3 regions of the Nitrospirillum amazonense genome follow, and region 1 is predicted to be linked to each of the others. Evidence: riboswitches for the same ligand, from Rfam matches in the RefSeq annotation. Region 1 holds a riboswitch; each other region holds the start of a gene.

What was found. A riboswitch is a leader RNA that binds a small molecule or an ion and turns the genes downstream of it on or off. The one in region 1 is predicted to bind S-adenosylmethionine.
Region 2: linked by a shared signal. The riboswitch ahead of metZ (O-succinylhomoserine sulfhydrylase) and the one ahead of P5F91_RS02450 (hypothetical protein) in region 1 are both predicted to bind S-adenosylmethionine.
Region 3: linked by a shared signal. The riboswitch ahead of P5F91_RS10805 (threonine aldolase family protein) and the one ahead of P5F91_RS02450 (hypothetical protein) in region 1 are both predicted to bind S-adenosylmethionine.

The regions. Positions count from the first base shown of each region.
Region 1 is NZ_JARPAF010000001.1:591,916-602,169, reverse strand. Features, by position in the region: gene P5F91_RS02475 (capsular biosynthesis protein) at 1-859, opposite strand, end outside; gene P5F91_RS02470 (aldo/keto reductase) at 1,186-2,133, shown strand; gene P5F91_RS02465 (GlxA family transcriptional regulator) at 2,278-3,285, shown strand; gene P5F91_RS02460 (cytochrome P460 family protein) at 3,322-3,948, shown strand; gene P5F91_RS02455 (TetR/AcrR family transcriptional regulator) at 4,187-5,518, shown strand; gene P5F91_RS02450 (hypothetical protein) at 5,535-5,891, opposite strand; SAM-I-IV-variant riboswitch at 5,941-6,065, opposite strand; gene P5F91_RS02445 (MaoC/PaaZ C-terminal domain-containing protein) at 6,107-6,877, opposite strand; gene P5F91_RS02440 (AMP-binding protein) at 6,874-8,400, opposite strand; gene P5F91_RS02435 (TetR/AcrR family transcriptional regulator) at 8,475-9,176, opposite strand; gene P5F91_RS02430 (alpha/beta fold hydrolase) at 9,390-10,169, shown strand; gene P5F91_RS02425 (TonB-dependent receptor) at 10,248-10,254, shown strand, end outside.
Region 2 is NZ_JARPAF010000002.1:332,115-342,368, reverse strand. Features, by position in the region: gene hemH (ferrochelatase) at 1-358, shown strand, start outside; gene hemJ (protoporphyrinogen oxidase HemJ) at 399-827, shown strand; gene rho (transcription termination factor Rho) at 1,220-2,482, shown strand; gene P5F91_RS07615 (response regulator transcription factor) at 2,758-3,363, shown strand; gene P5F91_RS07610 (hypothetical protein) at 3,353-3,835, shown strand; gene secB (protein-export chaperone SecB) at 3,906-4,433, opposite strand; SAM riboswitch at 4,699-4,776, shown strand; gene metZ (O-succinylhomoserine sulfhydrylase) at 4,836-6,044, shown strand; gene P5F91_RS07595 (hypothetical protein) at 6,238-6,852, shown strand; gene P5F91_RS07590 ([protein-PII] uridylyltransferase) at 7,213-10,050, shown strand; gene murJ (murein biosynthesis integral membrane protein MurJ) at 10,228-10,254, shown strand, end outside.
Region 3 is NZ_JARPAF010000002.1:1,023,078-1,033,331, forward strand. Features, by position in the region: gene pepN (aminopeptidase N) at 1-634, opposite strand, end outside; gene P5F91_RS10795 (hypothetical protein) at 900-1,520, shown strand; gene P5F91_RS10800 (hypothetical protein) at 1,520-2,263, shown strand; SAM-I-IV-variant riboswitch at 2,375-2,485, shown strand; gene P5F91_RS10805 (threonine aldolase family protein) at 2,544-3,611, shown strand; gene P5F91_RS10810 (hypothetical protein) at 3,788-4,345, shown strand; gene P5F91_RS10815 (hypothetical protein) at 4,372-4,944, shown strand; gene P5F91_RS10820 (HesB/IscA family protein) at 4,996-5,343, opposite strand; gene P5F91_RS10825 (SUF system Fe-S cluster assembly protein) at 5,359-5,748, opposite strand; gene sufU (Fe-S cluster assembly sulfur transfer protein SufU) at 5,754-6,224, opposite strand; gene P5F91_RS10835 (cysteine desulfurase) at 6,224-7,489, opposite strand; gene sufD (Fe-S cluster assembly protein SufD) at 7,494-8,873, opposite strand; gene sufC (Fe-S cluster assembly ATPase SufC) at 8,888-9,640, opposite strand; gene sufB (Fe-S cluster assembly protein SufB) at 9,707-10,254, opposite strand, start outside.

The DNA of each region.
Region 1 (10,254 bases):
CCCTGCCCTCCGGCCGGCCGACGCGGCGCGCCGGGCGCTGGGTCACGTAGCTGAACACCCGGTCCAGGAACAGGCCGAACTCCGCCGGGGTCATGGTGCCATGAACCCACTGGATGCCCATGTCGGCGATCAGCAGGCGCTCCATGCGATAGCTGGCGGTGTCGCCGTCGTCCTGGAAGTCGAAGGGCTGCACGAAGAAGATACGCTGCTGCGCCGGCAACAGACCGTAATACTCAAACTCCCGCCGCAGCTTGGCGCGGTCGCGCGACCGCTTCACCAGGGTGTAGTCCGGCCCGTCGCTGATGGAATTGAAGTGGCGCGCGTCGAAGTTGTTGGCCAGGAACCCCACGAACTGTGCCGGGTCGCGCAAATCGATCAGACCCGTGTCGGCCAGGTCGGGCGCCGTGAAGTCCTTGCGCCGCCGCGACACGAATTCGCGCAGGCGTCCCTGGGCCAGGGCGCTCAGCGCGCCCTCGGCCAGGCGCTGTTCCACCAGCACCAGCCCGGTCCACTCCGCGACGGTACGCACCGGCCAAGCCTGGTTGCCGGTGGCCTGGGCCAATGTCTTCAGCAACTGCGTCAGCTGCCCACGGGGGCCGGCGGCGGCCAGGTTGGCGGGGAACAGCAGGAACTGCGTGGACGCCGGGGCCGTCCCCGCCCGCTCCGCCGCCTCATCCAGGGCGGCACGGGTGGTGGCCACCACGGGCGGGGGCAGGCCAGCCTCCTGCGCCGCTTCTTGCACATGGCGAAGCAGGGTGCGGCGGCCGTGGATCAGGCCGCCGAAACTGCCAACGCCGGTCATGCTGAGGATGTCGTCGGGAACCCGGCGGCTGTCATCGAACAGTATGGTCAGGCCCATCGCGATCCCTCCTCGATACCGGCACCGCCGGTGTGGACGACGCATGGCCTGACAAGAATGCAGGGATTGTGCCAGCAGCGGCGGCGCGGCGACAAGAGGCCGGGCCTACCCTTTCCGGTGGAAGGCGGACGGGCAACGCCCCGTGTGCGGCCAGCGTGACGGCGGCCAGGCGTGACATGTGGCATGGGCTTGACGTTTTCCACTCGACGGCGGTCCCTGGAGAGGTCGAAGATCGGCGCAGGACGGACGGGACGACAAGAGCGTCCCCTTCTCCAGACGGTTTTCATACGGTTTTCATTCCCCATCTCAGAACCGGATCCTGATCCATGCCTGGCACCCCCACCCACACCCCGCCCGTTCCCGACGCCCAGAGCTGCCTGCACGCCGAAGGCCCGCGACTGTCGCCGCTGGTCTGGGGGGCGTGGCGCTCACGCGAGGGGGAAGAAACCGGCACCCCGGCAAAGCTTGCCCGCTTCCTGGACGGATGCCTGCAGCTGGGCATCAGCAGCTTCGATCATGCCGACATTTACGGCGATTACGGGGCGGAGTCCCTGTTCGGCCAGGCGCTGAAGGAATGGGGCGGCAAGCGCTCTGCCCTGCAGCTGGTCACCAAATGCGACATTGCCTTGCTGTCGCCGCTGCGGCCGGGCCATGTGGTGAAGCATTACAACACCTGCGGCGACCACATCATCGCCTCGGTCGAGCAATCGCTGCGCAACCTGGGCACCGACTATATCGACCTGCTGCTGCTGCACCGGCCCGATCCCCTGATGAACCCGGACAATACGGCCGACGCGCTGGACCGGCTGCTGCGGTCGGGCGTGATCCGCCACATCGGCGTGTCCAACCATAACCCGTCGCAGGTGCGGCTGCTGCAATCCCGCCTGGGCCGGCCGCTGGTGACCAACCAGATCGAATTCTCCGTCACCAGCCTGGCGCCCCTGTTCGACGGCACGCTGGACCAGGCGCTGGAACTGCGCATGCGGCCCATGGCCTGGTCACCCCTGGGCGGCGGCGGCCTGTTCACCGGCGCCACGGAGCAGGCGCGCCGCACCCTGGCGGCGCTGGAGGCCGTGGGCGCGGAAATGGGCATCGGCGACCCGGGCACGGTGGCGCTGGCCTGGCTGATGCGCCATCCGTCACGCCCCGTGCCGGTGCTGGGCACCACGCGCCTGGACCGCATGCGCACCTACATGCAGGCAGCACAGCTGAAGATGCAGCGCCAGCACTGGTTCCAGATCCTGGAGGCCAGCCAGGGCCATGAAGTCCCCTGAATGAGGGATGGTGCCATTCCGTATGGTGCCACCGGTCGTGGCCGATAGTGTCGGGTGGATGTCCTTCCGCCCGGCACGCGTCCGGCCGATACTGCCCCCACGACGCGGCCGACCGGAGAGGCGGCGCGATGAGGGGAATGGAGAATGACGCGGGCACCGGCAGGCATCGGAATTCTGGGCTATGACGACGTCAACGCCCTGGACGTGACCGGTCCGGCCGAGGTCTTCGCCAACGCCGCCGACCTGGCGGAATGGGGCGAGGCCGAGATGGCGCCGGGGAAACGGCCCTATCGCGTCGTGCCGCTGGGCGTGAAGGCGGGGCCCTTCACCAGCGAGTCCGGCCTGACCTTCACCCCGGCGCACAGTCTGGCGGCCGATGACGTGCCGGACCTGGATACCTTGATCATCGCCGGCGGCAAGGGCCTGCGTGAGCCGGTCACCAATGCCGCCGTGGCGCAGTGGCTGGTCGGAAACGCCCATCGCTTCCGCCGGGTGGCCAGCGTCTGCACCGGCATCTACGGCCTGGCGGCCAGCGGCCTGATGGATGGCCGCCGTGTCACCACCCACTGGCGTCATGCCGCCGACCTGGCCCGCCGCTTCCCGCGCTTGAGCGTCTGCGCCGACGCCCTGTTCCTGAAGGACGGCGACTTCTACACCGCCGCCGGCGTCACCGCCGGCATCGACCTGGCCCTGTCGCTGGTGGAGGAGGACCACGGGCCGGCGCTGGCCCTGGCGACGGCCCGGGAACTGGTGGTGTTCATGAAGCGCCCGGGCGGCCAAGCGCAATTCTCCGAACCCCTGCGGTTTCAAAGCCGGGCGGCCAACCGTTTCGCCGACCTGTCGGCCTGGATGCTGGGCAACCTGGACCGCGACCTTTCGGTGGAGGAGTTGGCGACGCGGGTGAACCTCAGCCCCCGGCAGTTCCGGCGCCGCTTCACCGCCGCCCTAGGCCGTCCGCCGGCGGATTATGTCGCCGACCTGCGCCTGGGCGAGGCCTGCCGCCGCCTGGTGCAGCCAGGCGTGAGCGTGGAGACGCTGGCCGCCGCCATCGGCTTCCGCAGCGCCGACGCCTTCCGCCGCGCCTTCCGCCAGCGCTACGGCGTGTCCCCCAGCCAATATCAAGCGCATTTCTCCCCGGCCGGCAGCAGCTGAGCCGTTTCATCCCACCCTGAACCACCGGAGGGCCCCATGGCCTGGTTTTCCCCTGCCCGCCGCCTCGCGGCGGCAACGCCCCTGCTTTGCCTGCTGCTCACCCCCGCGACGGGGTCCGCCGCCACGGACGAACCTGCCCCCTTCGTTCCGCAATTCGACAAGGACGATCGGCTGACCTTCCCCGCCGACTACCGGGAATGGGTCTATGTCACCACCGGCATCGACATGGCCTATGGCCCGGCCATGCGCATGGGCCATTCCATGTTCGACAACGTCTTCGTGAACCGCGAGGCCTACCTGGCCTTCAAACAGACCGGCACCTGGCCGGAGAAAACCACCTTCGTGCTGGAGGTGCGCGGCGCGGCGGACAAAGGCTCCATCAACAAGTCCGGCCATTTCCAGACGTCGGAGGTCATGGGGCTGGAGGTTCATGTGAAAGACACCGCCCGCTTCCACGACGACGGCTGGGGCTTTTATTCCTTTGACGCGGGCGACGCGGCACCCCGGCCCGCGGAGCAGTTGCCGGTGGAGCAGAGCTGTTACAGCTGCCACCGGGAGCATGGGGCGGTGAACACTACTTTCGTGCAATTCTATCCGACCCTGCGCCCCATCGCCGAGGCCAAGAAAACCTTCAGCGCCGCATACCTGGCCGAAAAACCCTAGAGCAGAAGGCGATCAGGTGGGGTCGCCTGACCGTGTAAATCCGCTCTATTATGAATAGGTTAAGGGCAAGATACGATCATGGCTGATTGTATCTTGCTCTTGGCGGCGCCTGCTGCCGGCCGGGGCGACCGCGGGCCGGGGCGTCCTTCCTGGCCTTTGTGACGTATTCTGACACGGCGCCGTTGCCGTCGTGTCGGGGATGGACTATCAGTGCGCTTCGGCAGATAAAAGCGCGGTCATGAAGCCCGGCCTGATCCCCTCCTTGGACCCGTCCCTTTCCGATTCTCCGCCGGCGGCGGCGGGAGGGTCGGCCCCATCCCGCACGGCCGGCCGGCCCCAGGACAGCACCCGGGAACGGCTGATCGACCAGGCGCACACCCTGCTGGCCCAGGGCGGCCTGAAGGCATTGAGCGTCCGCAACTTGGCCGCCGCCGCCGGCCTGTCCACCAGCGCCGTCCCCTATCACCTGGGCGACAAAGACCGCCTGACCCAAGCGGTGTTCCTGGCCGCGGCAGAGCGTGACCGTCAAGCTTGGGCACAGTTCCGGGTATCGCTGGGCGATGGCGGCCTGCCCGTCCACGCCCTGGCCGATGCGCTGGTGGTGCAGGCGCTGGACCTGTCGTCACGCCAGGGCACCATCGAGTTGGTATGGTACGAGCTGATCCACCAGGCCCGCCATACCCCCGCCCTGCGCCCCATCCTGACGCAATGGTATGAAGAGCGGCGCAGCCACTATCGCGACCTGTTCGCACTGGCCGGCCTGCCCATCCATATCGCCGACATCATGACCCATTATCTGGTGGGCGACCGCTCCACCCTGCTGGTGGCCGGCGGCGCATCGGGCCTCGCCCTATCGGTTGTGGAGAACATCCGCCACCTGTGCGAACCGGAAGAAGGCCGCGGCGCCCTGTGGCATGAGCGCCTGCGCCGTCCCGGCAGCACGGGCGACGGCGGCGGTGAACCGGTGGGCGAGACGGAACGGCGCATCATCGCCGCCGCCGTGGCCACCATCATCGACCAGGGCGTGGCCGCCGTGACCCATCGCGCGGTGGCGCAGCGGGCGGGCGTCTCTCTCTCCTCCACCACCTATTACTTCCGCTCGCGCGGCGACATCATCCGCCGCGCCTTCCAGTTCATCCATGAGGAGCTGCGGCGCGAAATCCCGGCGGTGAATCGCGAACCGCCACCGCTGGACATCTTCCTGCGGGCCGTGGCCGACAACATGCTGACCCCGGTGGAGGGCGGGCGCATCGCCGGCCGCAACACCACCCACGCCATGGGCGACTTCGCGCTGGAGGCCTGCCGGGACGCCAGCCTCGTGCCGTTGTACCTGGCCTTCCGCCAGGGCCGCGGCTCCCGCATCCGCGCGGCGCTGGATTACGTGGTGGGCCCGCAGGCCTCCCTCTCCCCCTTTCAGGCGCAAATCGTGTCCACCTGGATGCAGGGGCGCGCGCAGATCCTGCACGCCATGGACGACCCGCCCGGTGTCGCCGGCCCCGATATCGACGGCTACGCCGCCGAGATGATCGTCCTGCTGCGCTACCTGCAGCCGGCGATGCCCAAGACCTGACAAGAAAGCCCTGACGTCAAAAGGCCAGGCGCCCCAGGTGGCGGCCGGCCAGAACCCAGGCGCGGGCGGCTGCCAGTTGTTCGCCGTCCAGGACCCGCCGCAGATGGGTCACCCGGCGCACATGCTGCCGGCTTTCCAGCACCGTGTAGATATGGGTGTACACGCCGTGGTGACGGTGGATGACGGCGTAGGTGCGGGCGACACAGTCCGGCACGCCAGCAAGGGGCATGCGCTCTTCCCGCAGCAGATGTACGGCATCCCCCGGATGGCTGCTGATGCCCGGGGCGGTGCCCAAGACCGGGGCCGGCGGTTCTTCCTCCGCCTGCGCAATGGTACCGGGCGTGCTTAGCGGGAAGGCGGCGGGAATATGCACGGGATGTCCACTCCAAACGGAGCGGATCCGGCATGATGCGACCATACGCTGCGACCCACTTGGTTGCCGCCGCCCGGGAACCGGGGGCCGCCACATCTCCGCGCGGACGCGGAAACCACCTTGCCTGGGCTGGCAGGTTGGTGCGGGACGCCGGCCCCGCTCCTGATGCAACAGTGCCGGCACGAACACCGGCGCGTTGTGGATACCCGCAACCGTCAGCCCTGGCAAGCGGCCATTTGGGCATGACGGCCCCAGTCGTCCGGCGTCCAGTGCGGCGCCAGAACCAGGGCGCGGCCGGTGGCGACGATGTCGCCGTCCCGCCCACTGTCATGAATACGGCACACCGTGGCCAAGTCCACCAGCCGCTTTTCGGGCCGCAGGCGGGTGATGGCCACGGTGGCGGACAGCGCCGCATCCAAGGGTACCCGGCGCCAGAACACCGTGTCTTGCTTCAGGTAGTTGGTGCCCGGCCCCGGCAGGTGGACGCCCAGCAGGAAGGAGAAGAGGCTCAGCACCAGCGGCTCGCGCAGGCGATGGCCGGTTAGGCGTTCATAAAGCGCCAGATCCTGGTCCGCGTATAGGCGGGTGACCTGGGCGGCGGCGCCCGGCGGCGGCTCGCGCCAGTCCTCATCCGGCGCCAGCGGCGCCAGGGTGGCCACGCCGTCACACACGACCTGGCCGTCCGTCCGCCGCTGGGCCACCAGACGCACGTGGGCGCCGTCTTGCGGATCGGCGCGGAAGGTCAGCACCTCGTCCGCGTACGCGGGGGCGGGGAAGGTCACGGCCAAGCGGGCCAGGGGCTGGCCGGGCTGCGCGTCGGCGGCCAGGCCGCGCAGCAGGGCGCACAGCAGGGCGCCGTGGGCCACAGTGCGGCCGAAGCGGGTGCGGGCCGCATGGTCCGGGTCCACATGAATGGGGTTATCATCGCCCGACAGCCGGGCGAAGGCGTGGAAGTCATCCTGGCTCAGGGTGCGCGTGAGGATCACGAGGCCAGATCCAGGCCCGGCGGCGGCACCAGGCGGTGCTTCTGGATCTTGCCGGCGGCGGTGCGGGGGAAATCCTCCACCAGCACGAACCGGCGCGGCACCTTGTAGCCGGCCAGCAGCCCCCGGCAATGCCTGGCCAGGCTGTCGATGTCGGTGCCGGGCTGGGCGCGGACATGGGCATGCCCCACCTCCCCCCACACCGGGTCGGGCACGGCCACCACCGCAACCTCCAGCACACCGGGATGGCGCAGCAGGGCGTTCTCCACCTCCACCGGATAGACGTTCTCCCCGCCCGAGATGAACATCTCCTTCAACCGCCCCACGGGGTAATAGTAGCCGTCCTCGTCCTGGCGCACCAAATCGCCGGTGCGTAGCCAACCGTCGGGGGAAAAGGCGGCGGCCGTGGCCGCCGGCTGGCGCCAATAGCCCGGCGTGACCGCGGCCCCCTTCACCCACACCTCACCCACTTGCCCGGCGGGCACGTCCCGCCCGGCCCCATCCACCACCCGCACCCGGCATAGAATCTGCGGCTTGCCGATGGAGCCCACCTTGGCGGCGGCCCCGGCCGGGTCGTTCAGGAACAGGGTGGGCCCTGTCTCCGTCATGCCCATGCCGTTGCACACGAACGCGCCGCGCTCAATGAAGCGGCGGGCCAGCGCATCCTCCAGCGGGGCGCCGCCGCAAGCCCAGCGCCGCACGGCGCCCAAGTCCGTGGTCCTGAAGCGGGGATGCAAGGCCAGCTGGCGATAGACGGCGGGCACGCCGAAGAAGGTGGTGATGCGGCCCTGGGCGATCAGCTCCAGGACAGCGCCGGCGTCGAATTGCGGCTGCACCAGCACCTCGCCCCCCGCCATCAGCAGCGGCAGAGTGTGCAGGTTGATGCCGGCGGTGTGGAACAGCGGCAGGTAGTTCAGGGTGCGGTCGTTCTCCGACAAATCCACGCCCTGGCGCAGGTTGACGTAGTTCGCCATGGCCATGCCGTAGGTGTAGAGCACGGCCTTCGGCTCACCGGTCGTGCCGGAGGTGTAGAGCAGGTACCAGACATCGTCGGCCGGCCAGACTTCGCGGCAGGGCAACGGCGGCTGCTTCGCCACCCGGTCCTCGAAATCATCGTCCACATCGACATGGGCCAGATCGACATGGGCCAGCCCGCCGGCCAGGGCTTGGGCCGTGGCCCTGTCCTCGGCCCCATGGAACAGCAGCCGGGGTTGGCAATCGGCCAGCACGGGAGCCAGTTCCGCCGCCGGCATGCGCCAATTCAACGGCACCAGCAGGCAGCCCAGCTTGGCGCAAGCGAACAGCAGCGTGAAGAAGTCTGGTCGGTTGCGGCACAGCACCGCCACCCTGTCACCGGGTTCGGCGCCCAGGGCGGCCAGCAGGCTGGCGGCACGCGCGGCGCGATCGTCCAGGCCGGCATAGGTCAGCGCCCCGGCAGCGGACCCAACCGCGGTCAGGTCCACCAGGGCCCTGCGGTCCGGCGACAGCCGGGCGCGCTGCGCCGTCAGGTCGAACAGATCCCACATGGTTCGGCGCCAAGCGCCCCGCTCCCTCATCGTTCCGGTTCAGAAATGATCCAGGCGACTTAAGGCTTGGTTACTTACGGCTTCAGCCCCCGGGCGATGAAGTCGGCCGCCTCCGCCGCGACTTCCGCCGCCGGGCGGTCATCGCCCCAGACGGCGTAGCGCTGGCCGATGAAGACGCTGACGCCGATCAAGGCCCAGGCCCGCACCTCCACGTCGCCCTCGCGGATTTCCCCCCGTTTCTTGGCCGACTCCAAATTGTTGATATAGCCGTCGGCGAACACCTGATAGTAGCGCCGGTAGGCATCCTCGGCAACGAACTGCGCCTCCATCACGATGCGGTAGAGGTTGCGGTGCGCGCGCACGAACTCGATGAACGCCTCCAGGCCCAGGCGTTCCGCCGTCAGCCGGTCAGGCGCGTGGGCCACCCGCTCCGCGATCCAGCGGCGGGTCAGCGCGCCCATATCCTCCACCAGCGCGCGGAATAGCGATTCCTTGCTGTCGAAGTAGGTGTAGAAGGTGCCCAGGGCCACAGCCGCGCGCTGGGTGATGCCGCTGACCGACGCCTCGTGGAAGCCGCGCTCACCGAATTCCAGGGCGGCGGCGTCCAGCAGTTTGCGCAAAGTACGCTTACCCCGCTCGGTCCGCGGCGTTTTATCGGCGGCCGCTTCCCCAGGCGCCGCCTCGGTCTCAGCGCCCTCGACCCCACCGCCCTGCGTCATGGCATCGGTTTCGCCATCGCCGACAGCCCGCTTCGCCGCCTCGGGTGAACGCGCCATGCCCCAACCTCCCTCTCTCGCTTTTCGGAACTTGAACGTTGACTCAACTTTCATCTTACGGCAAGCATGACGGCGGGAGGATGATCCGCCGACGCTACCGTCGGTGGATACCACGAAGCGCGGAAAACACCGATGCACGAACTGGGGCGACAGGCCGGGACCCGGCCACGCGGGGAAGACTCACGCCCGCTGCTACCGGCTGACGGGGGCCTGATGGCCTATCGTCTGGCTGGCAAGGGCCGCCCTCTGGTGCTGCTGCACGGCTGGGCCACCCATGGCGGCTTCTTCGCGCCCCAGCTTACGGACCTGGCCGCCTCGTTCCAGGTGCTGGTGCCGGACCTGCCCGGCCACGGCGCCACCCCAGCCCCCCACCCCACCGTGCGAGACCAGGCGGATGCGCTGCGTGCCCTGCTGAACGCCCTGGACCTGCGGGGTACCCTGCTGGTCGGCTGGTCCATGGGGGCCATGGTGGCGTGGCGCGCTCTGCTGGACGGCGCCCGGGAGCGGGTGGCCGGCCTGGTGGTGGTGGATATGAGCCCGCGCCTGTGCAACGACGCCAGCTGGCCCTGGGGCCTGCGGGGGGCGGTCCAGGCGCGCGGGCCACAAGCCGCCCGCCTACTGGCAACCGACTGGGCGGCCTTCGCGCCGCGCATCGCCCGGCGCATCTTCGCCGCCGGCAGCCTGCACACCGACCTGCGCCGCTGGGTGGAGGGAGAGGTTGCGCGATGCGATGCCGAAGCCATGGCCGCCCTATGGCTGGACCTGCTGGCCCAGGACTTCCGGGCCGACCTGGGCCAGTTGGACTTGCCCACGCTGATCCTGCGCGGGGGCCTGAGCCAGCTCTATCCCGCCGGCACGGCCGATTGGCTGGCGACGGCCCTGCCCCGGGCGCGGCAGGTCACCTTCGCCGCCTCCGGCCATGCGCCGCATCTGGAGGAGCCGCAGCGCTTCAACGAGATCATCACCGGCTTCGCCGCCGGCCTGCCGCCCTGAGGGAGCGGGTGGGGAACGGCAATCAACGGACGAAAGAACGGGCCCATGAACAGGGCCATAGACGGGAGGGCAAAGGGAATGAGCA
Region 2 (10,254 bases), on a different contig from region 1:
CTACCAGAGCCGGGTCGGCCCCATGAAGTGGATCGGCCCCTCCACGGATGAGGAGATCCGCCGCGCTGGCCAGGACAGGGTGCCGGTGGTGGTGGTCCCCATCGCCTTCGTTTCCGAACACTCCGAAACCTTGGTGGAGATCGAGCATGAGTACCGCCACCTGGCGAAGGAGGTGGGCGTTCCCTACTTCGTGCGCGTACCGGCGGTGGGCGTGGAACCGTCCTTCATCCTGGGTTTGGCTGGCTTGGTGCGTCAGGCGCTGATCCGCACCGCCGGCGGGCCGGTGATGTGCGGCACCGGCCTGCGCCTCTGTCCGGCCGGCAAAGCCGGTTGCCCCCAGCCCGCCTCGGGGGCATAAGGGGCGCCAAGACCTCAAAGACAGGGCAGGGCGCATCCCCATGTACCTCTGGATCAAGGCCATCCACGTCATCGCCGTCATTTCCTGGATGGCGGGGCTGTTCTACCTGCCCCGGCTGTTCGTCTACCACTGCGACGCGCCCGCCGGATCCGCCCAGTCGGAAACCTTCAAGGTCATGGAGCGGCGTCTGCTGCGTGTCATCATGAACCCGGCCATGATTCTGACCTGGGCTTGCGGCCTGGCCATGATCACCCTGGATCCAGGGCTGCTGAAGGGGGCGGGCTGGCTGCACGCGAAGCTGTCGCTGGTGGTGCTGATGACCGTCATGCACATGGCCATGGCCCGCTGGCGCCGCGCCTTCGCGGAGGATCGCAACACCAAATCCCCGCGCTTCTTCCGCGTGGCCAATGAGGTGCCGACCCTGCTGATGATCCTGATCGTCATCCTGGTCATCGTCAGGCCGTTCTGACCGGCCATGACGGGTGCGGCCCGTTAGCGGCGCGTTTAAGTTCCAGCGTATACCTGGGATATTTAGCCCTAGGTCGAATGCGCCCTGGGGATTCGGGTCTTTTTGCTTTGACTTGGGCTCGGGTCCTGTACTAATCCTGAAACAGGTCAAGGCCCGTAACGTCGGGATGATTTCGAGTCGCCTCGTCATCCGGGCGCCTGACTCGTGAGGCATCCCCGCCCCCCTCCCCGGGATGGGCGCAGTGAGGCCAATTTCCCCGAACTTCCCCTCCCGGTGTCGCCGTCCTTTTTCCCCGGTGATGCCATCCTTCCACCCTACACACCCTATTCCATGAGTCCGGGACCGGCGGCCAAGCCGTCGTCATCATTCCCAGGGCTCTCGACAGGACGAAGATGAATCTCCAAGAGTTAAAGGCCAAGTCGCCCGCCGAGCTGCTGGCGTTCGCGGAAGAGCTGCAGATCGAGAACGCGGGCACCCTGCGCAAGCAGGACATGATGTTCGCCATCCTGAAGCAGCTGGCCGAAAACGACGTCCCGATCTTCGGCGAAGGCGTGCTGGAGGTTCTGCAGGACGGCTTCGGTTTCCTGCGCTCGCCCGAGAGCAACTATCTGCCGGGCCCCGACGACATCTACGTCAGTCCCAGCCAGGTGCGCCGCTTCGGCCTGCGCACCGGCGACACGGTGGAAGGCCAGATCCGCTCGCCCAAGGACGGTGAGCGCTACTTCGCCCTGCTGAAGGTCGGCTCGATCAACTTCGACCACCCCGACAAGGTGCGTCACCGCATCAACTTCGACAACCTGACCCCGCTCTATCCGGAAGAGCGGCTGAAACTGGAAATCGAGGATCCGGTCCGCAACAAGAAGGACATGACCACCCGGGTCATCGACCTGGTGGCCCCGCTGGGCAAGGGCCAGCGCGCCCTGATCGTGGCGCCGCCCCGCACCGGCAAGACGGTGATGTTGCAGAACATCGCCCACTCCATCGCCACCAACCACCCCGAGGTCTACCTCATCGTCCTGCTGATCGATGAGCGTCCGGAAGAAGTGACCGACATGGCCCGCTCCGTCCGGGGCGAGGTCATCAGCTCCACCTTTGACGAGCCGGCGACCCGCCACGTCCAGGTGACGGAAATGGTGCTGGAGAAGGCCAAGCGCTTGGTCGAGCATAAGCGCGACGTTGTCATCCTGCTGGACAGCATCACCCGCCTGGCCCGCGCCTACAACACCGTAGTGCCGTCTTCCGGCAAGGTGCTGACCGGCGGTGTGGACGCAAACGCCTTGCAGCGGCCCAAGCGCTTCTTCGGCGCCGCCCGCAACATCGAGGAAGGTGGCAGCCTGACCATCATCGCCACCGCGTTGATCGACACCGGCTCGCGCATGGACGAGGTCATCTTCGAAGAGTTCAAGGGCACCGGTAACTCGGAAATCGTCCTGGACCGCAAGCTGTCGGACAAGCGCGTCTTCCCGGCTATCGACATCCAGAAGTCGGGCACCCGCAAGGAAGAGCTGCTGGTGGAAAAGGGCACCATGGCCAAGATGTGGATCCTACGCCGTATCTTGAACCCGATGGGTGCCACCGATGCGGTGGAATTCCTGATCGACAAGCTCAAGCAGAGCAAGCAGAATTCCGAATTCTTCGAGAGCATGAACCAGTAAGAAGAATTCCAGTATTGATATCAAGGGTGCCATTGCTGTGCGATGGCACCATTTTTTATTATCAGTAAAAACACTGTTTTGGAAATGAACTGCGCATTAACCAAGATCCACGGTTTTCCGTGGTTTCATCGGCTTAATTGAGAACTGGTCACATTCCATTACGTTCGATAAGAAATTTCTGCTTGCGCAACCCTTGCCGACGCTGAAAAAAGGTTCAAATAGCAGGGGTTATTGGTCTATCCTTTTGGATAGAGCAACCGCGGGGGTCGTCTCACATGCGCTTATTGATTGCCGATGACCATGGTCTGGTGCGCGACGCGTTGTCTTCTCACATCGAAAGACAGGCGCCGGGCGCGGTCGTCGTAGGGGCCGCCAGCGTGGACGAGGCCGTCGCCGCCCTGCGGCAGGACAAGGCCATCGACCTGCTGATCCTGGACCTGCGCATGCCGGGGATGAACGGACTGGACGGCCTGCAGCGCGTGCGCACCGAATTCCCCCTGCTGAAGGTGGCGCTGATGTCGGGCCTGGCCCGGCCGGATGAGATCCGGGGCGCCTTTACCCGGGGTGCCGTCGGTTTCCTGCCCAAGACCCTGAGTGCCACGGAATTGCTGTCCGCCATCCAGACCATGCTGGCGGGAGAGCGCTTCATCCCGGCCGACGTCAACACCGCCGACACGGCCGACGGCGCCAGCTTCACCCGGCGTGAGCGCGAGGTGCTGGACTACCTTCTGCAAGGCCGCTCCAATAAGGAGATCGCGCGTTCGCTGGAACTGGAAGAAGTGACGGTGAAGCTGCACGTGCGGGGCATCTGCCGCAAGCTGGGCGCCAAGAACCGCACCCAGGCGGTGATGCGCGCGGTGGAGATGGGTATTGCCAGCTGACGGCAAGGGGGATGCCGATGGCCGGCTGGTTCCCGCCACCTTCCTGCATGACCTCAACAACCTGCTGACGGCCATCCACGGCTATTCCACCCTGCTGGCGGCGGACCTGCCCGCCGGCGGACAGGAACAGGACTTCGCCGCCCGTATCCTGGCCGCGGCGGAAGAGGCGCGGCAACTGGTGGCCAGGGTGCCGCGCAAGCGCCCCGTCTCCACGCTCCGGGTTCTGCTGGTTGGTGGCGCGCTGGCCCGTCTGGCCGGCGCCTTGGAAACCCTGGGGCTGGAGGTGACGCTGGCCGCCACGGCGCGCGAGGCGCACGGCGCGCTGAAGGCCAGCACCAGCGATTGGGATGTGGTGGCCGGCACGGCCGAAACCCTGTCCAGCCTGGGCGCTTACGGCCTGCCCCTGGTGGCCGTACCCGCCGGCGCCGACGCCGTGACGGTGGACGCGCTTATTCGCGCCGCGCGCGGCTGAAAGCCCAAAAGAAAACCGCCCGGGCCGTGGGGCGCCGGGCGGCTCTCCTGGTCAGTGACTGGCCTTGGGATCAGGCCTGGGCCATGTCTTCCGGCTTCTCCGACGCCAGCACCTGGCGGCGATAGAGATCCACGAAGTCCAGGGGCTGCAGCATCAGCGGCGGGAAGCCGCCATCGCGAACGGCATCCGACACGATGGAACGGGCGAAGGGGAACAGCAGGCGCGGCGCCTCGATCAGCAGCACGGCGCGGGTCTGGTCCAGCGGCATGGGCGGCATGGAGAAGATGCCGGCGTACGACAGCTCGACGATGAAGGCGGTGCGGCCTTCGTGGCTGGCCTCGGCACGGATGTTCAGCGCCACCTCGTGCACGTTCTCCGCCACGTTGCGGGCCTGCACATCGACCTGCAGGTCGACCTTGGGCTGCTGGGCGTTCATCAGGCTGGCGGGGGCGTTCGGGTTCTCGAACGACAGATCCCGGACGTACTGGGCATTGACCACCAGCGGCAGCATGCCGGCGCCTTCAGTGGCGGTGGCGCCATTGCCGCCGTCGGTGCTCCCATTGGGGGCGGCGCCGTTCAGGCTGGTCTCATCGGACATAGGTCTGGGACTCCCGGTAAAAGCAAATCAGCTATTCCGCCGACGCGGACTGACGCGCGCGGGACTAGCACGGAAGCGGCCGGCCGGCAACCGGGCATTATGGCCCCAGTGCCCCCGGGGCGCTTCCAGACGCCCCAGGCAAACCGCGTCCTGCTGGTGTAATCGGCCGCCGCCCCGGCCGTTCCCTGGACCGTGCGCCAAGCCGCCCGGCGCATTGTCGCGATGACAAGGTGGCCGTTGACGCTTGCCCAGAGGCGGGCCTAAAACCGATCCACGTGGTGATTTGCTGACCGGCTTGCAGGCCACGCTAAATAAGCTGCTAAAAGGTCGGGCCGTACATAAGGTACACCGACCACGCTGCCGCCCTTTGCCGGTCGCGGTTGCCTTATCGGAGTGACGGCCATGGGCCAGACGCCTGACAATCCCAGTTCCCCGGCCACCTTGCGCCCCCGTACCCAGTTGGTGCACGGCGGCACCCGCCGCAGCGGCTTCGAGGAAACCTCCGAAGCCCTGTTCCTCACCTCGGGTTTCATCTACGGCAGTGCCGAGGAGGCCGAGGCCGCCTTCGTCAACGACGGCTCGCGCTTCGTCTATTCCCGCTTCCGCAACCCCACCGTGGCCATGCTGGAGGAACGGCTGGCCGGCTATGAGGGGTTTGCCCGCTGTATCGCCACGGCCAGCGGCATGGCGGCCGTCAACCTGGCGGTCATGGGCCTGCTGAAGGCCGGTGACCGGGTGGTGGCGCCGCACGCGCTGTTCGGCTCCTGTCTCTACATCATCAAGGATCTGGCACCGCGCTACGGCATCCAGTGCACCCTCGTGGAGGGCACCGACCTGAAGCAGTGGGAAGAAGCCCTGTCCACCCCGGCCACCGTCGTCTTCCTGGAAAGCCCCAGCAACCCCACCATGCAGGTGGTGGACGTGGCGGCCGTGGCCGACCTGGCGCACAAGGCCGGTGCCCGCGTGGTGGTCGACAACGTCTTCGCCACCCCGGTGCTGCAGCGCCCCAAGGACATGGGCGCCGACGTGGTCGTCTATTCCGCCACCAAGCATATCGATGGCCAGGGCCGCTGCCTGGGCGGTGCCGTGCTGTGCGATGACGAGGTGGCGGCCCTGATCTCCCCCGTCCTGCGTCACACCGGCCCGTCCATGAGCCCCTTCAACGCCTGGGTGCTGCTGAAGGGCCTGGAGACGCTGGAACTGCGCGTCAACGCTCAGGCCGCCTCTGCCCTGGCGCTGGCCCAATTCCTGGAAAGCCACCCGGCGGTGGAGACGGTGCTGTACCCCGGCTTGCCCAGCCACCCGCAGCATGAACTGGCCATGCGCCAGATGAAGGCCGGCGGCACCCTGGTCACCTTCGACGTCAGGGGCGGGAAGGCGGCGGCGTTCCGCCTGCTGAACGCGCTGAAGATCATCAAGATCTCCAACAACCTGGGCGACGCCAAGAGCCTGATCACCCACAACGCCACCACCACCCACCAGCGCCTGACCGATGAGGAAAAGGCCAAGGTGGGCATCAGCCCCGGCACCCTGCGTTTCTCCGTGGGACTGGAGGACGCGGACGACCTGCGCGACGATCTGGCCGCCGGTCTGGCCGCCGCTGTCGGCTGAGGTACTGCCCAAGTGGGCGGCGGTGCGGGTTTTGCCCCGTGCCGCCCTTACACCGGGCGGCCGATACTCTACCCCGTAGCGGTCCTTAGACTTTGGATCGAGGGCCGGTTCCCACTTACTTTATGGACGCGGCGAAGCGTTTCCCATAATGTTGCAGCGCACTATCGCGGCGCAACATAAGGGAGCGCTCACCATGCCGGATCGGCATATCCCTTACCCCACCGCCCCGCGTCCGGCCAAAAGGGCGGGCAAGGGGCGCATCGGCATGGTCATTCCCGGCACGCCGGAGGCCATGCATTTGAAACGGGCCCAGGTGGAACTGGACCGGGTGGCGACCCGGGTGCATGAGACCGCCTTCGCCTCCGCCCACACCATCACCGCGCGGCTGGGCCTGCTGGCCCAGACCGGTGGCGACCCGGTGGCGCTGGGCACCAATCCCGAATTCGAACGCATGGGCCGCGAAAAGGTCGAGGCCTTCACGGACTCCGCCTTGGCCCTGGTGGGGGGCATGCGCGCCTTCCACGACGCATGGTGGCGCTGGCGCGACCATCAGGTCGACGCGCTGGGTGAATTCGCCCGCGCCGCCTGGTCATCCTGGCATCCCGGGGACTGGGTGACGGCGGAGCGCCGCCTGGTCACCTCCACCCTGCGCGCCGCCACCGGCGCCTTCACCCGTTTCAGCCATGCCACCAGTCGCCTGGGCGGTCTGGGCCTCGCGCCCATCCACCGCGCCGCCTCGGCCAACGCCCGCCGTTTGTCGCTGGTGCCGCGACTGCTGCCGCGCCGGGGCATGGAGGGGGCGGGATAAACCGGCGTAAAGCGTGCGCCCGAAGACAGGGAGGGGCGCGCGTCAGGACCAAGTCAGCCTGAAGCCTGAAAACGGAACAACAATATCCGGGAGGCCGCCATGGGACATATGGGCAGGGGTGGGGGCACATCGGGAACCGATGACGCCGCGGTGATCGACGAGAAAAAGGCTGGGCCCGGAAAGGAGTCCGGGGGCAAACGGCTAGCGAAGGCATCGGGCCGCGCATGGGGTGATGCGTGGGAAAAAGTTTGTGCCATACTCCCGGTCCGTCCCGGGAGCCGCGGTGCTGGTACCCCGACCCTGGATGGTGCCCGCCCGGCCGGCCCGAACCGCCGGGCTTTGTCAGAGATTCGCCGCGCCATGTCCCCTGTCGCCAAAACCGCCCCGACCCCGCTGGATGACGCCGCCTTGCCGGAGGCACTGCCCACGGCCGAGGTGCTGACCACTCGTATGGCCAACTTGGCGGATGGCAACCTGCGGCCGGACGCCCTGCGCGCCGGCATCCTGGCCCTGATGCGCCAGACGCTGGACCAGGGCCGTGCCCTCATCCGCCGCCGGCTGGAAAATGGCGGCCGGGGGGAGGTTTGCCTGCGCGAGGCCACGGCCCTGACCGACGCCATCGTCGTGTCGCTGGCCGACTTTGCCCTGCACCGCGTCTTCCCCACCGCCGGCCCGACGCGCGGTGAGCAGTTCGCCGTGGTGGCCACCGGCGGCTACGGCCGCAAGGAGATGGCGCCCTTCTCCGACGTCGACCTGTTGTTCCTGCTGCCCTACAAACGCACGCCGCGCATCGAGCAAGTGGTGGAATACGTCCTCTACCTGCTGTGGGACATGGGGCTGAAGGTCGGCCACGCGGTGCGTTCGGTGGATGAATGCGTGCGCCAGGCCCTGGCCGACATCACCATCCGCACCAGCCTGCTGGAGGCCCGCTTCCTCTACGGTGACGACAAGCTGTACGCGGAGTTTCGCAAGCGCTTCACCAAAGAGGTGGTGGCCAACACCGGTCCCGCCTTCATCGAGGCCAAGCTGGCCGAGCGCGACAGCCGCCACCTGAAGTTCTGCGACAGCCGCTATGTGCTGGAACCGAACGTGAAAGAGGGCAAGGGTGGCCTGCGCGACCTGCAGACCCTGTTCTGGATCGCCAAGTACGTCTATCAGGTCGACAAGGTGAAGGATCTGGTGGCCAACGGCGTGCTGCTGGCCGAGGAGGCGCAGCGCTTCGCCAAGGCGCAGAACTTCCTGTGGACCTGCCGCTGTCACCTGCACTACCTGACCGGCCGGGGCGAGGATCGCTTGACCTTCGACGTGCAGGGTGAGATGGCGCGGCGGCTGGGCTACACCGACCACGCTGGCACCAGCGACGTCGAACGCTTCATGAAGCACTATTTCCTGATGGCCAAGGACGTGGGGGATCTCACCCGCATCCTCTGCGCCACACTGGAACAGGAAAGCCAGCGGCCGCCCCGCTTCGCCTTCCTGCGGCGTCTGAAGCCCAGCGAGCTGGAAGGCTTCGTCATCGACAACGGTCGCCTCAGCATCCGCGACGAGCGACATTTCCGCGACAAGCCGGTGGACATGGTGCGCCTGTTCCGCGTGGCGCAGTGGCACAACCTGGACATCCATCCCAAGGCGTTGCGGGCGCTCGCGCGCTCCATCTCCACCCTGGGCCCCAAGGTGCGCAACGATCCGGAGGCCAACCGGCTGTTCCTGGAAATCCTGGGCTCGCGCAAGGACCCCGAGGTCACGCTGCGCCGCATGAACGAGGCCGGGGTGCTGGGCCGTTTCCTGCCGGATTTCGGCCGGGTCGTGGCGCAGATGCAATACGACATGTACCACATGTTCACCGTGGACGAGCACACGCTGTTTGCCATGGGCATCCTGCACGACATCGACAAAGGCAACCTGAAGGACGAGGTGCCGCTGGCCTGCGAGGTCATCCATACCCTCAGTTCCAAGCGTGCCCTGTCGGTGGCCCTGCTGCTGCACGACGTGGCCAAGGGCCGGGGCGGCGACCATTCCATACTGGGCGCCAAGGTGGCGGAAAAGCTGTGCCCGCGCCTGGGCATGACGGAGGAGGAGACGGAGACGGTGGCCTGGCTGGTGCGCCAGCACCTGACCATGTCCATCGTCGCCTTCAAGCGCGACCTGGATGACGAGAAGACCATCCGCGATTTCGTCGACATCGTGAAGTCGCCGGAACGCCTGAAGCTGCTGTTGGTCCTGACCGTGGCCGACATCCGCGCCGTGGGTCCCGGCCGCTGGAACAACTGGAAGGCCACGCTGCTGCGCCAGCTGTACTGGCGGGCGGAGGAAATGATGTCCGGCGGCGTCGTTGGCGCCGATGGCCGCGAGGCGCGCATCGCGAACGCGCAAGCGGCTCTGCGCGCGCAGCTGCCCGACTGGACCCCGGCCGACATCGACCATCACCTGGCCCTGGGCTATCCCAACTACTGGCTGGCCTTCGACCCGCCCACCCTGGCCCAGCACGCCCGCCTGATCCACGACGCGGAAACCAGGCAGGCGCCGCTGACCATCGAGACCCGTTACGACCCCGGCCGCTCGGTGACCGAGGTGACGATCTACACCGCCGACCATGCCGGCCTGTTCTCCCGCCTGGCGGGGGCCATGGCGCTGGCCGGCGGCGACATCGTCGACGCCCGCATCACCACCATGACCAACGGCATGGCGCTGGATGTCTTCTCCCTGCAGGGGGCCGGGCCCAGCGGCGCCCGCTTCGACAGCGGGGAAAAGCGCACACGGCTGAAGTCTTCGGTGGAAAAGGCGCTGGCCGGCGACATCAAGCTGGCGCCGGAATTGGCCAAACGCGCCTCGCCCCTGCCGTCGCGCACCCGCGTGTTCCGGGTGCCGCCACGCGTGCTGGTCGATAACAAGGCCAGCGCCGGCTACACCGTCATCGAGGTCAACGGCCGTGACCGGCCGGGCCTGCTGTATGACTTGACCCGGGCCCTGACAGCGCTGAACCTGCAGATCGCCTCGGCCAAGATCTCGACCTACGGCAACGCGGCCGTCGACGTCTTCTATGTGAAGGACATCTTCGGCCTGAAGGTGGCGCACGAGGCCAAGCTGACCCAGATCCGTAAGGAACTGCTGGCCGTGCTGGACGACCCCGATCCGGCGGCGGAACAGCCCAAGGCCAAGCCGGCTGCCCGGCGCCGCACCGCGGCGGCGGCTGAGTAAGGCCCTCCAGGCGGTGTCTCTTTTTCCAATAGGCCCCGACCGGGGCCGCCGGAGCTTTTCGGGGAGCGTCAGCGGACTGAAAGGCGAGGAAGCAAAGCCGGCGGGTGCCGCCGCCCGGTGCCTGAGGGAACATGAAAACTGGCGCCTGCGCCTGTTTTCGGATAATGCGCCAGCACCATGAGCTTCGCGCGCGCTACCGCCACC
Region 3 (10,254 bases), on a different contig from region 1:
CGGCCACCAGCGCGAACAGGTAGCAGGGCTTGGGCCAGGGATCCTCCCACCGCGCCCAATGGCGCCCGGCCTCGGTCGCGCTGTCGCCGCTGGCCGTCAGGTTGCCGTTGGACAGCAGCACGGGATAGCGCGCCCGCTCCGCCTCGATGGTGGTGGTGTAGCGCGCCATCACGTCCGGGCGGTCCAGGAAATAGGTGATCTTGCGGAAGCCTTCCGCCTCGCACTGGGTGCAGTAGTTGCCGGATGACTTGTACAGCCCCTCCAGCGCCGTGTTGTCCTGCGGCCGGGTGCGGGTGGTGATCTCCACCGTGGCGTGGTCGGCGAGACCGGCCAGGGTCAGCCGTTCCGGCGTCAGGGTGTAATCGTCGGGCCCCAGCAGGCGGTTGTCCACGCGCACGGCCAGCAGTTCCAGTTCCTGGCCGTCCAGGTCCAGCGCGGCGGCGGCATTCCCCGAGGCGGGCCCCGAGGCCGGCCCCGAGGCCGGGTTGCGCCGCACGGTCAGGGTGGAGCGGATGGTGGCCGCCTCCTCCCGCAAATCGACATGCAGATCCACGGTGTCGATCAGCCACGCCGGCGGGGCGTAATCGCGAAGGTGGATGGCGTGGGGCGTGGCCGTGTCGAGGCGGCTGTCCATGGGGTGGGTTTCCGTTGGAATTATGGTTGGCGGCCAGGATAGGGGAGGGCGCCGCGCCACGCCAACCCCCCCTTTGCCCCCGGGGCGCGATAAGGGGGCGACGGGGCATCCGGCGGATGCCGGTGGGGACCTCATGCATCTGCCCTCCCCGGTTGGGCAGGGGGCCTGTCCAGATGACTTAGGCGGGTATTTTGGGCAGGCCGACTACGGCCTTAGGCTGTATCGTTCGGACATGAGCGGGAGAGGTAAGTCAGGGTAGGTCCCCGTGCAGGTCGTCCAGTCGGATCTGGTGGTATTGTCGGTCGCGGGCGCCGTTGTGGCCGCCATCGCGCTGCTGGAAGTGCTGCGCCTGGTGATCGTGGACATCTACGAATGGGCGGCGAAATACCGTCGCATCAAGTATGAGATCCAGCAGACGCGCCGCACCACGGAAAACCTGTGGGCGACCAACCGGGCCAATGCCGCCCTGCGCGACCGGCGCAACGCCGAACGCTTCCGCCTCAACACCATCCTGCACCGCATGGAACAGGAGTGCGAGGAACTGGAGCGGCGGCGGGTGGAGGTGTGGCATGAGGTGGGGGACGCCACCCTGGACGACCAGCTTTACCTGGCGGACCTGAACAGCCGCAGCCTGATGGAACGGGCGGCGGCGGGGATGGAGGAGATCTGTCCCCTCTGGCGCTACACCCACCGTGTCCGGGTATGGGCGGGGAATGAGCGGCAGGCCCGATCCCGCCTGCTGCTGGCCTTCAGTCCCAAGGATGGTTTCACCGTCAACAATCTGCGCGCCGCCCAGGGCTTCAAGGCGGTGGCGGAGGCGGCGGCCGCCGGCCGGTCGGCGGCGCAGTCCCGCCTGGTGCGACCGCACCGGCGCATGGTGCGCTGATGACGGGCGGTTACAGCAACCTCAACTTCATGGTGTTCATCATCCTGGCCATCGGCGGGGCCTTCCTGGCCTTCTCCGTCCGCCGCATCCTGTTCAAGATCCGGGAAACGGAAAGGCGCATCGCCGCCACGGTGGACGAAAAGAACGAGGCCGCCGCCGACCTGCGCGTCGCCCGCCAGCAGGAGGAGCAGCTGCTTCAAGCCCTGGAGGAGGGGGAGGAGGCGCTGCGCGAGATCGCGCGCAGGACGGATGAGGTGCAGAACCGCATGGCGGTGCTGCGCCAGGCTACGCCCCGGCCGCTGAACCTGGTCTCCCTTGAGTGGGCGCAGGGTGACCACCTGTATGAGGCGCACCTGCGCAACGTGGTGGCGCCCCGCCATGTGGGCCGCGCCGTGGGTGGCATGGCCGAGGCCGGGGTGGTGCACGGCTACGCCCCGACGGAGGCCGACTTCCGCGCGCTGGTCACCAACCGCCTTGCCAGTGAGGGCGGCTATATCATCAGCAGCGTGCTGCCCATCTCGCTGGGTGACGAGGGGCCCGCCGTTGACGGTGCCGCGCCGGTGGAACCGCCGGCGGAGGATGAGCCCCTTGGTGACCTGATGGGGAGCCACGTGGCGGATGAGGGGGCGGCGGTGGAACCGCCGGTTCCCGCCGGGCCCAAGCCCCTGCCGGTGCGCCCACCCGCCGCCACGCGGGGCGTGCCACGCGGCATGGGCATGACCCCCGCTGCGGCTGGCGGCTGAGACCGCCGTCGCCGGCAGCCGGTCCCGGCGGTCCCGCGCCGAAGGTCACCCATGACACCGCACCGGCCTCAGGGGGCTTGCGCCCGCCGTCGCCAACGGTTATCCCTCTGCCCCGTGCATCAAGAGTTGGGCTGACGCTCAACGCCAACCTGCTTACCCGGCAAGGTGGCGCTTCCCCCAGAGGGGAAGGATGTGGCCGATCCGGCAATGAACGGGAAGCAGCCACGTGAGTCCGTTTCGCTCTTGGTCGAGACTTGAGACCATGAAGGCTGCGTTCCCCATGACCACTGACACGCTACCCGCCCAATTCGCCGCTCAGCAGTTCGCCAGCGACAATTATTCCGGTGTCTGTCCGGAAGCCTGGGCCGCCATGGCGGAGGCCAACAGCGGCCACGCTGCCGCCTATGGCGAGGATGTGTGGACGGCGAAGGCCGCCGACGCCTTCCGCCAGCTGTTCGGCACCCCCTGCGACGTGTTCTTCGCCTTCAACGGCACGGCGGCCAACTCGCTGGCCCTGGCCTCGCTGTGCCAGTCCTATCACAGCGTCATCTGCTCGGCCTCCGCCCATGTGGAGACGGATGAATGCGGCGCGCCGGAGTTCTTCTCCAACGGGTCCAAGCTGCTGGTGGCGCAGACGGCGGACGGCAAGCTGACGCCGGATGCCATCCGGGCGCTGGCCACCGGCCGGTCGGACATTCATTTCCCCAAGCCCCGCGCCGTCACCATCACCCAACCGACAGAGACCGGGCAGGTCTACAGCCTGGATGAGATCCGCGCCATCTCCGCCGTCTGCCGCGACCTGGGCCTGCGTTTGCACATGGATGGCGCCCGCTTCGCCAACGCTTGCGCCAGCCTGGGCTGTTCGCCGGCGGAGATGACCTGGAAGTCGGGGGTGGACGTGCTGTGCTTCGGCGGCACCAAGAACGGCATGGCGGTGGGCGAGGCCATCCTGTTCTTCGACAGGGCCCTGGCGGAGGATTTCGATTATCGCTGCAAGCAGGCGGGCCAGTTGGCGTCCAAGATGCGCTTCCTGTCCGCCCCGTGGGTGCGCATGCTGGAAAACGGCGCCTGGCTGCGCAACGCCGCCCATGCCAACGCGGGGGCCCAGCGTCTGGCGGCGGGCCTGGTGGGGGTGCCGGGCGTGGCGCCCCTGTTTCCGGTCCAGGCCAACGCCGTGTTCCTGATGGCCCCGGCGGCGGTGCTGGAGGGCCTGCGGGCGCGCGGCTGGCGCTTCTACACCTTCATCGGCGGCGGCGCCCGCTTCATGTTCGCCTGGGATACCCAGCCGGAACGCGTGGACCAACTGGTGGCCGACATCCGCGACGTGGCCCACGCGGCCGCCGCGTAAATCTCTCCTGACAAGTTGTGATGGGCCCTATACGGAAGATTTTATTTAAAATTTCGGATTTAGGGCCCGTTAACGGCTAATTGACCGTACAACCTTGAAGTGGACTTCCATGCGATAGCGCGACCGTTCATCCCCCGAAAGCCGAGGCGCTGGTGCACATCGAGAAACCGGATCTGGTGATCATAACCATCGTGGGCGCCATCCTGGCGGGGGTAGTGCTGCTGGAACTGCTGCGTCTGGTCATCAACGACGTCTATGAGATGATCGCCCGCCACGCCAAGGTGAAAAAGGAAATCGAGCAGATCCGGCGCACGGCGGAAAAGGTGACGGCGGCCAACCGGGACACCGCCCGGGTGCGCGACGCGCGCATTGCCCTGCGCTTTCGCGAGACCAGCAACCTCCAGCGCCTGGAAAAGGAATGTGAGGAGTTTGAGCGGCGGCGGGTGGAGGTCTGGCATGACCTGGGCGGCCCCTCGGCCAGCGGCCTGGCGCTCTATTCCGCCGACATCAGCAACAGCGCGCTGACCAACGGCGTGGTCGCGGGCATGGAATCGATCTGCCCGCTGTGGCGTCACCTGCACCGTGCCCGCGTCTGGGCCCGCACGGAGATGGAGGCCCGCACCGCCCTGCAGCAGGAATTCGCCCTGGCCGACGGCTACAGCGTCACCAACGTGCGGCAAGTCCAGGGCTCGAGCCCCCCCGGCGCGCAGCGCGGGGTTGTGCGGCCGAGCTGAAGAGACCCCTCGAGGAACCCTGTCCCATGATGCTGTCCGACGCCCTGGCGGAAGCCTACGCCAACCCCAGCCCCGGCCACGTCTGCGCCTTGGCGGTGGGCGGCGCCATCATGGCCTGGTCGCTGAAGCGGCTGATCACCGAGGTGCGCAAGACCGAGCGGCGGGTCAGCGCCGCGGTGGAGGAGCGCAACAAGGCGGCCGCCAGCCTGCGCCAGGCCCGCCTGCAGGAAGGGGAACTGCGCACGGCGCTGCAGGACCTGGATGGGGAGCTGGAAGAGATTGCCACCCGCGCCCGCGATGTCGAGGCCCGACGTGGCACGCTGCAGCAGGTGATTCCGCGCCACCTGAACCTGTTCTCCCAGGCCTGGTCGCAGGGCGACACCCTGTTCGAGGCGCGGATCAGCCTGGTGACGGGCCTGGGCGGCGGCAAGAGCGGCGCCCGTGTCGTCCACGGCTACGCCGCCGGTCCCCGCGACTTCCGCAACAAGCTGATGGCCCGTTTCCCGCCCGCTTCCTATGTCATGGTCGAGATGGCGGCCATCGACCTGGGCGAGCTGGATATGGCCGTCAGCAATCTGGGCAGCGCCAACCAGCCCTGAGGACGGCTTCGCCGTCGTGCCAGCGTCCCTGCACGACAGCACGCAGAAAAATCAGACCGTGAAGCTCTCGCCGCAGCCGCAGCGGCCCTTCTCATTCGGGTTGGTGAAGACGAAGCCCGACTGGAACTTGTCTTCCTTGTAGTCCATCTCCGTGCCCAGCAGGAACATGGTGGAGGCAGGGTCGAGCAGCAGGGTGACACCCTTCTCCTCCACCACTTCCTCGAAGGGCTTCTTGGCGTCGGCGTATTCGACGAAATAGCTGAGGCCGGAGCAGCCGCGCGCCTTCACGCCGACGCGCAGTCCCACGGCCGGCGTCTCGCGCTGGGCCATGATCTCCTTGACGCGGGTCGCGGCGGCGTCGGTCAGGCTCATCGCTTTCGGGCGTTCCATGCGGCTCATGATTCTCTCCACACGTCAGAACATATTGAGGGCGACGCGCGCCTCGTCGGACATCAGGCTGGGGTTCCAGGCAGGTTCCCACACCAGGTTCACGGTCACGTCCTTGACCCCATCGACGCTGCCGACGACGCCCTGCACCTGGCCCGGCATCTCGCCCGCCACGGGGCAGCCGGGGGCGGTCAGGGTCATGTCGATCTCGACCTGGCCTTCCGCGTCGATGTCGCAGCGGTAGATCAGGCCCAGCTCATAGATGTTTACTGGGATTTCCGGGTCGTAGACGGTCTTCAGCGCCTCCGTCACGCGGTCCGCCAGAGGGGCGTCCGGGGGCAGCTTGTCCTCATCCGGGATGGTGGCCGGCGCCTGCAGCGTAACATCCGGCGCGATGGGTCGTTCGGCTCCAGACATCTCGCTCACTCCGTCGTCGTCTTCTCATCGCCCTCGAGGGCGGCGTGCATGGTGTGCCAGGCCAGGGTCGCGCACTTCACACGCATGGGGAATTCCCGCACGCCCGACAGCACGTCCAGCTTCTCCACCGCCTCCGGGTCCAGGTGCCCGTGGTCGGTGTGTTCATGGTCGTCCTTGGTGCACATGTCATGGAAGTGGCCAAACAGCGCCTCGGCCTCCGCTTCCGTCTTGCCCTTCAGCGTCTCGGTCATCAGCGAGGCGCTGGCCTGGCTGATGGCGCAGCCGCGGCCGTCGAAATGCGCGTCGTTGACCAGGCCGTCGGGCCCGATGGTCAGGTAGACGTTGATCTTGTCGCCGCACAGCGGGTTTTCGCCCCGGGCCATGCGATTGAAAGCTTCAGGCTTCCCGAAGTTCCGGGGATGCTTGCCATGGTCCAGGATCACTTCCTGGTACAGGTCGCGCAGATCGTCGAACATCAGTTGAAGAACTCCCTCACCGCGCGCACGGCGTCCACCAGGGCGTCGGCCTCGGCCTCGGTGTTGTACAGGGCGAAGCTGGCGCGCGCCGTGGCGCCCACGCCGAAACGGTCCATCAGCGGCTCGGCGCAGTGCCGGCCCACCCGCACCGCCACGCCGGCCCGGTCCACCAGGGTACCGATGTCGTGCGGGTGCACGCCCTCGATGGTGAAGGACAGGATGGCCGCCTTGGTGGGCGAGGTGCCGATGATGCGCAGGCCCGGGATGGCCTGCAGCTTCTCCATGGCATAGGCCAGCAGGCGCTGCTCATGGGCATGGATGGCGCCCATGCCCAGGGCCGTCACGTAGTCGATGGCGGCACCGAAGCCGATGCCCTCCACGATGGGCGGCGTGCCGGCCTCGAACCGGTGCGGCACCTCGCGGAAGGTAGTCTCCTCGAAGGTCACCGTCTGGATCATGTCGCCGCCGCCCTGATAGGGTGGCATGGATTCCAGCAGCTCGGCCTTGCCGTACAGCACGCCGAAGCCGGTAGGCCCGTACAGCTTGTGCCCGGTCATGATGTAGAAGTCGGCGTCGATGGCCTGCACGTCCACCGGCATGTGCACCGCCGCCTGGCTGCCGTCGAATAGCACCTTGGCGCCGGCCGCGTGGGCCATGCGGGCGATCTCCGCCGCCGGCGTCACCGTGCCCAGCACGTTGCTGCCGTGGGTGATGGACACCAGCTTGACCTTGGGGCTTTCCAGCAGCCGGGCCAGCGCGTCCAGGTCCAGCGTGCCGTCGTCCAGCACCGGCGCCACCTTGATGACGATGCCGGTGCGGCTGCGCAGCAGCTGCCAGGGCACGATGTTGGCGTGATGCTCCATCACGCTCAGGATGATCTCGTCACCCGCCTTCAGGTGGGTCCCACCCCAGCTGCTGGCCACCAGGTTGAAGGCCTCGGTGGCGCTGCGGGTGAAAACGATGGTGTCGGGCGAGGGCGCGTTCAGGAACGTGGCCGTCTTGACGCGCGTTGCCTCGTACAGGTTGGTCGCCACCTGGGACAGGTAATGGACGCCGCGATGGACGTTGCTGTAATCGTGCGCCATGAAATTGGCCATGGCGTCGATGACTGCTCGTGGCTTTTGCGCGCTGGCGGCGTTGTCCAGGTAGACCAGCGGCTTGCCCGGACGGCCCGGCTTCTCATGCACCAAGCGCGTCAGGATGGGGAAGTCCTGGCGGACCTTTTCCACATCGTACGGGGCGTTCGTCAGAATCCGGGTGTCCATGAGGTCACTCCCCTAACACCGTAGCGTCGGTGTCGACTGTGATGCCCGTCAGACGGCCGATGCGCTCCTGGATGCGCGCCATGGCATGGCCGCGCAGGCGCTCGTCGCCGATCTCCTCCGCCACCTCGTCCAGGAAGGCGGCGATCAGCAGGGCGCGCGCGGTGTCGGCGGGAATGCCGCGGGCGCGCAGGTAGAACAGCGCCTCCTCATCCAGCTCGCCCGCCGTGGCGCCGTGGCTGCACTTCACGTCGTCGGCGTAGATCTCCAGCTCCGGCTTGGCGTCGATCTCGGCGGTGTCGGACAGCAGCAGGGCGCGGTTCAGCTGGTGGCCGTCCGTCTTCTGCGCGTCCGGCCGCACGATGATCTTGCCCTGGAACACCGCGCGGCCGCGCCCGTCGATGACGCCCTTCACCACCTCGCGGCTGGTGCAGTTGGCGGCGACATGGTCGATCAGGCTGGTGAAGTCGGCATGCCGGCTGCCATCCACGCCATAGGTGCCGGAGACGCGGGTCTGGGCGCCCGAGCCTTCCAGGCGGACCTGGACGTCGGTGCGGGCCAGGCGGCCACCGGTGGTCAGCACGAAGGTCTCGTACGTGGCCGAGGCCGCCACCGTGGCGGTGACGCTGGCAAGGTGCAGGGCGGTCTCCGCCTCTTCCTGGAACTTGGCGTGGCGTAGGATGGCGCCTTCGCCGACGCGCACGCCGCTGACGATGTTGGCGAAGGTGGCGCCGCCACCCCGTGCCACATGGTGCTCGGCCACGGTCACCTCGCCGCCCGCCGCCACGTCGATCAGCAGGCGGGGGTGCCAGGCGCCGTCGGTGGCGGTGGCGATGAAGACGAACTCCACCGGCTGTGCCAGCTTCACGCCCTCACCCACGGTCAGCACCGCACCCTCGGCCAGGAAGGCGCCGTTCAGGCCGACAAGGCCCAGCGCCTGGCCACGGCCGGGGTTGGGGCCGACGCGCAAGCCGGTGTCGGACTTGGGCGCCGGGAACCGGTCCAGCACTTCGGCCGCGTACGCGGGGGAGGCTTCGATCAGGCCGCGCAAGCTGTCCAGGGTCACACCCTGGGGCAGGGTGCCGACGGCGGACAGGGCGGCGTTGAACCGGCCGTCCACGAACACCAGGCGATGCGTCTCGCCCGGCGCCACGCTGGGCAGATCGATGTCGGTGTTGGCGGCCGGTTGCGCGGGCGCCAGGCTGACGCCGGCCAGGTCGCGCAGGTTGGTGTACTTCCAGCCCTCGACCTTGGGCGTGGGAATGCCGTCGGCCAGGAAGCGGGCATAGCCGTCGGCGCGCAGCCGGTCCAGGCCGGCGGCACCGGCGCCGGGCAGGCCGGGGCTCAGGGTTTCGTACAGATCTTTCAGGGTGGCGATGGCGGCCATGGCGCGCGTTCCCCTCAGGCGGCTTCGGGCGAGCCGAATTCGGCGTAGCCCTTGGCTTCCAGCTCCAGCGCCAGCTCCTTGCCGCCGCTGCGCACGATCCGGCCGTAGGCCAGCACGTGCACATGGTCCGGCACGATGTAGCTCAGCAGGCGCTGGTAATGGGTGATGACCAGCATGGAGCGCTCGGGGCTGCGCAGGCTGTTCACGCCGTCGGCCACCAGCTTCAGGGCGTCGATGTCCAGGCCGCTGTCGGTCTCGTCCAGGATGGCGAAGCTGGGCTCCAGCATGGCCATCTGCAGGATGTCGTTGCGCTTCTTCTCACCGCCCGAGAAGCCGACGTTGACGGCGCGCTTGATCATGTCGTCGTTCATGTTCAAGGCCTTGGCCTTGGCGCGGATCAGCTTCAGGAACTGCATGGCGTCCAGCTCGGGCAGGCCCTTGTGCTTGCGCACGGCGTTCAGCGCCGTCTTCAGGAAGGTGGTGTTGGACACGCCGGGGATTTCCACCGGGTACTGGAAGGCCAGGAACACGCCTTCCGCCGCCCGCTCCTCAGCCTCCATGGCCAGCAGGTCCTTGCCCTGGAAGGTCACGGAACCCTCGGTCACCTCATAGCCGTCACGGCCGGACAGCACGTAGGACAGCGTGCTCTTGCCGGAGCCGTTGGGGCCCATGATGGCGTGCACTTCGCCCGGGTTGATGGTCAGGTTGATCCCTTTCAGGATTTCCTTGCCGTCGACGGTGGCGTGCAGGTTCTTGATTTCCAGCATCTTGAAACGTTCCTTGAAACCGAATGTCGTGTGCAGCTTGGGTGGACAGGGGCGGTTGCGGCGCCCTTAGCCCACGCTGCCTTCCAGGCTGATGGCGACCAGCTTCTGCGCCTCGACCGCGAACTCCATGGGCAGCTCCTTCAGGACCTCCCGGCAGAAGCCGTTGACGATCAGGCCCACGGCGTCCTCTTCGGACAGGCCACGGGCGCGGCAGTAGAACAGCTGGTCTTCGCTAATCTTGGCGGTGGTGGCCTCGTGCTCCACCCGGGCGGTGCGGTTGCGACTCTCGATGTAGGGCACCGTGTGGGCCCCGCACTTGTCGCCGATCAGCAGGCTGTCGCACTGGGTGTAGTTCCGTGCACCCTCGGCCTTGGGCAGGATCCGAACCAGGCCGCGGTAGGTGCTCTGCGCCTTGCCGGCGGAGATGCCCTTGGCCACGATGGTCGACCGGGTGTTCTTCCCGATGTGGATCATCTTCGTGCCGGTGTCGGCCTGCTGGTAGTTGTTGGTGATGGCGACGGAGTAGAACTCACCCACCGAATTGTCGCCCTGCAGGATGCAGCTCGGGTACTTCCAGGTGATGGCGGACCCCGTCTCCACCTGCGTCCAGCTGA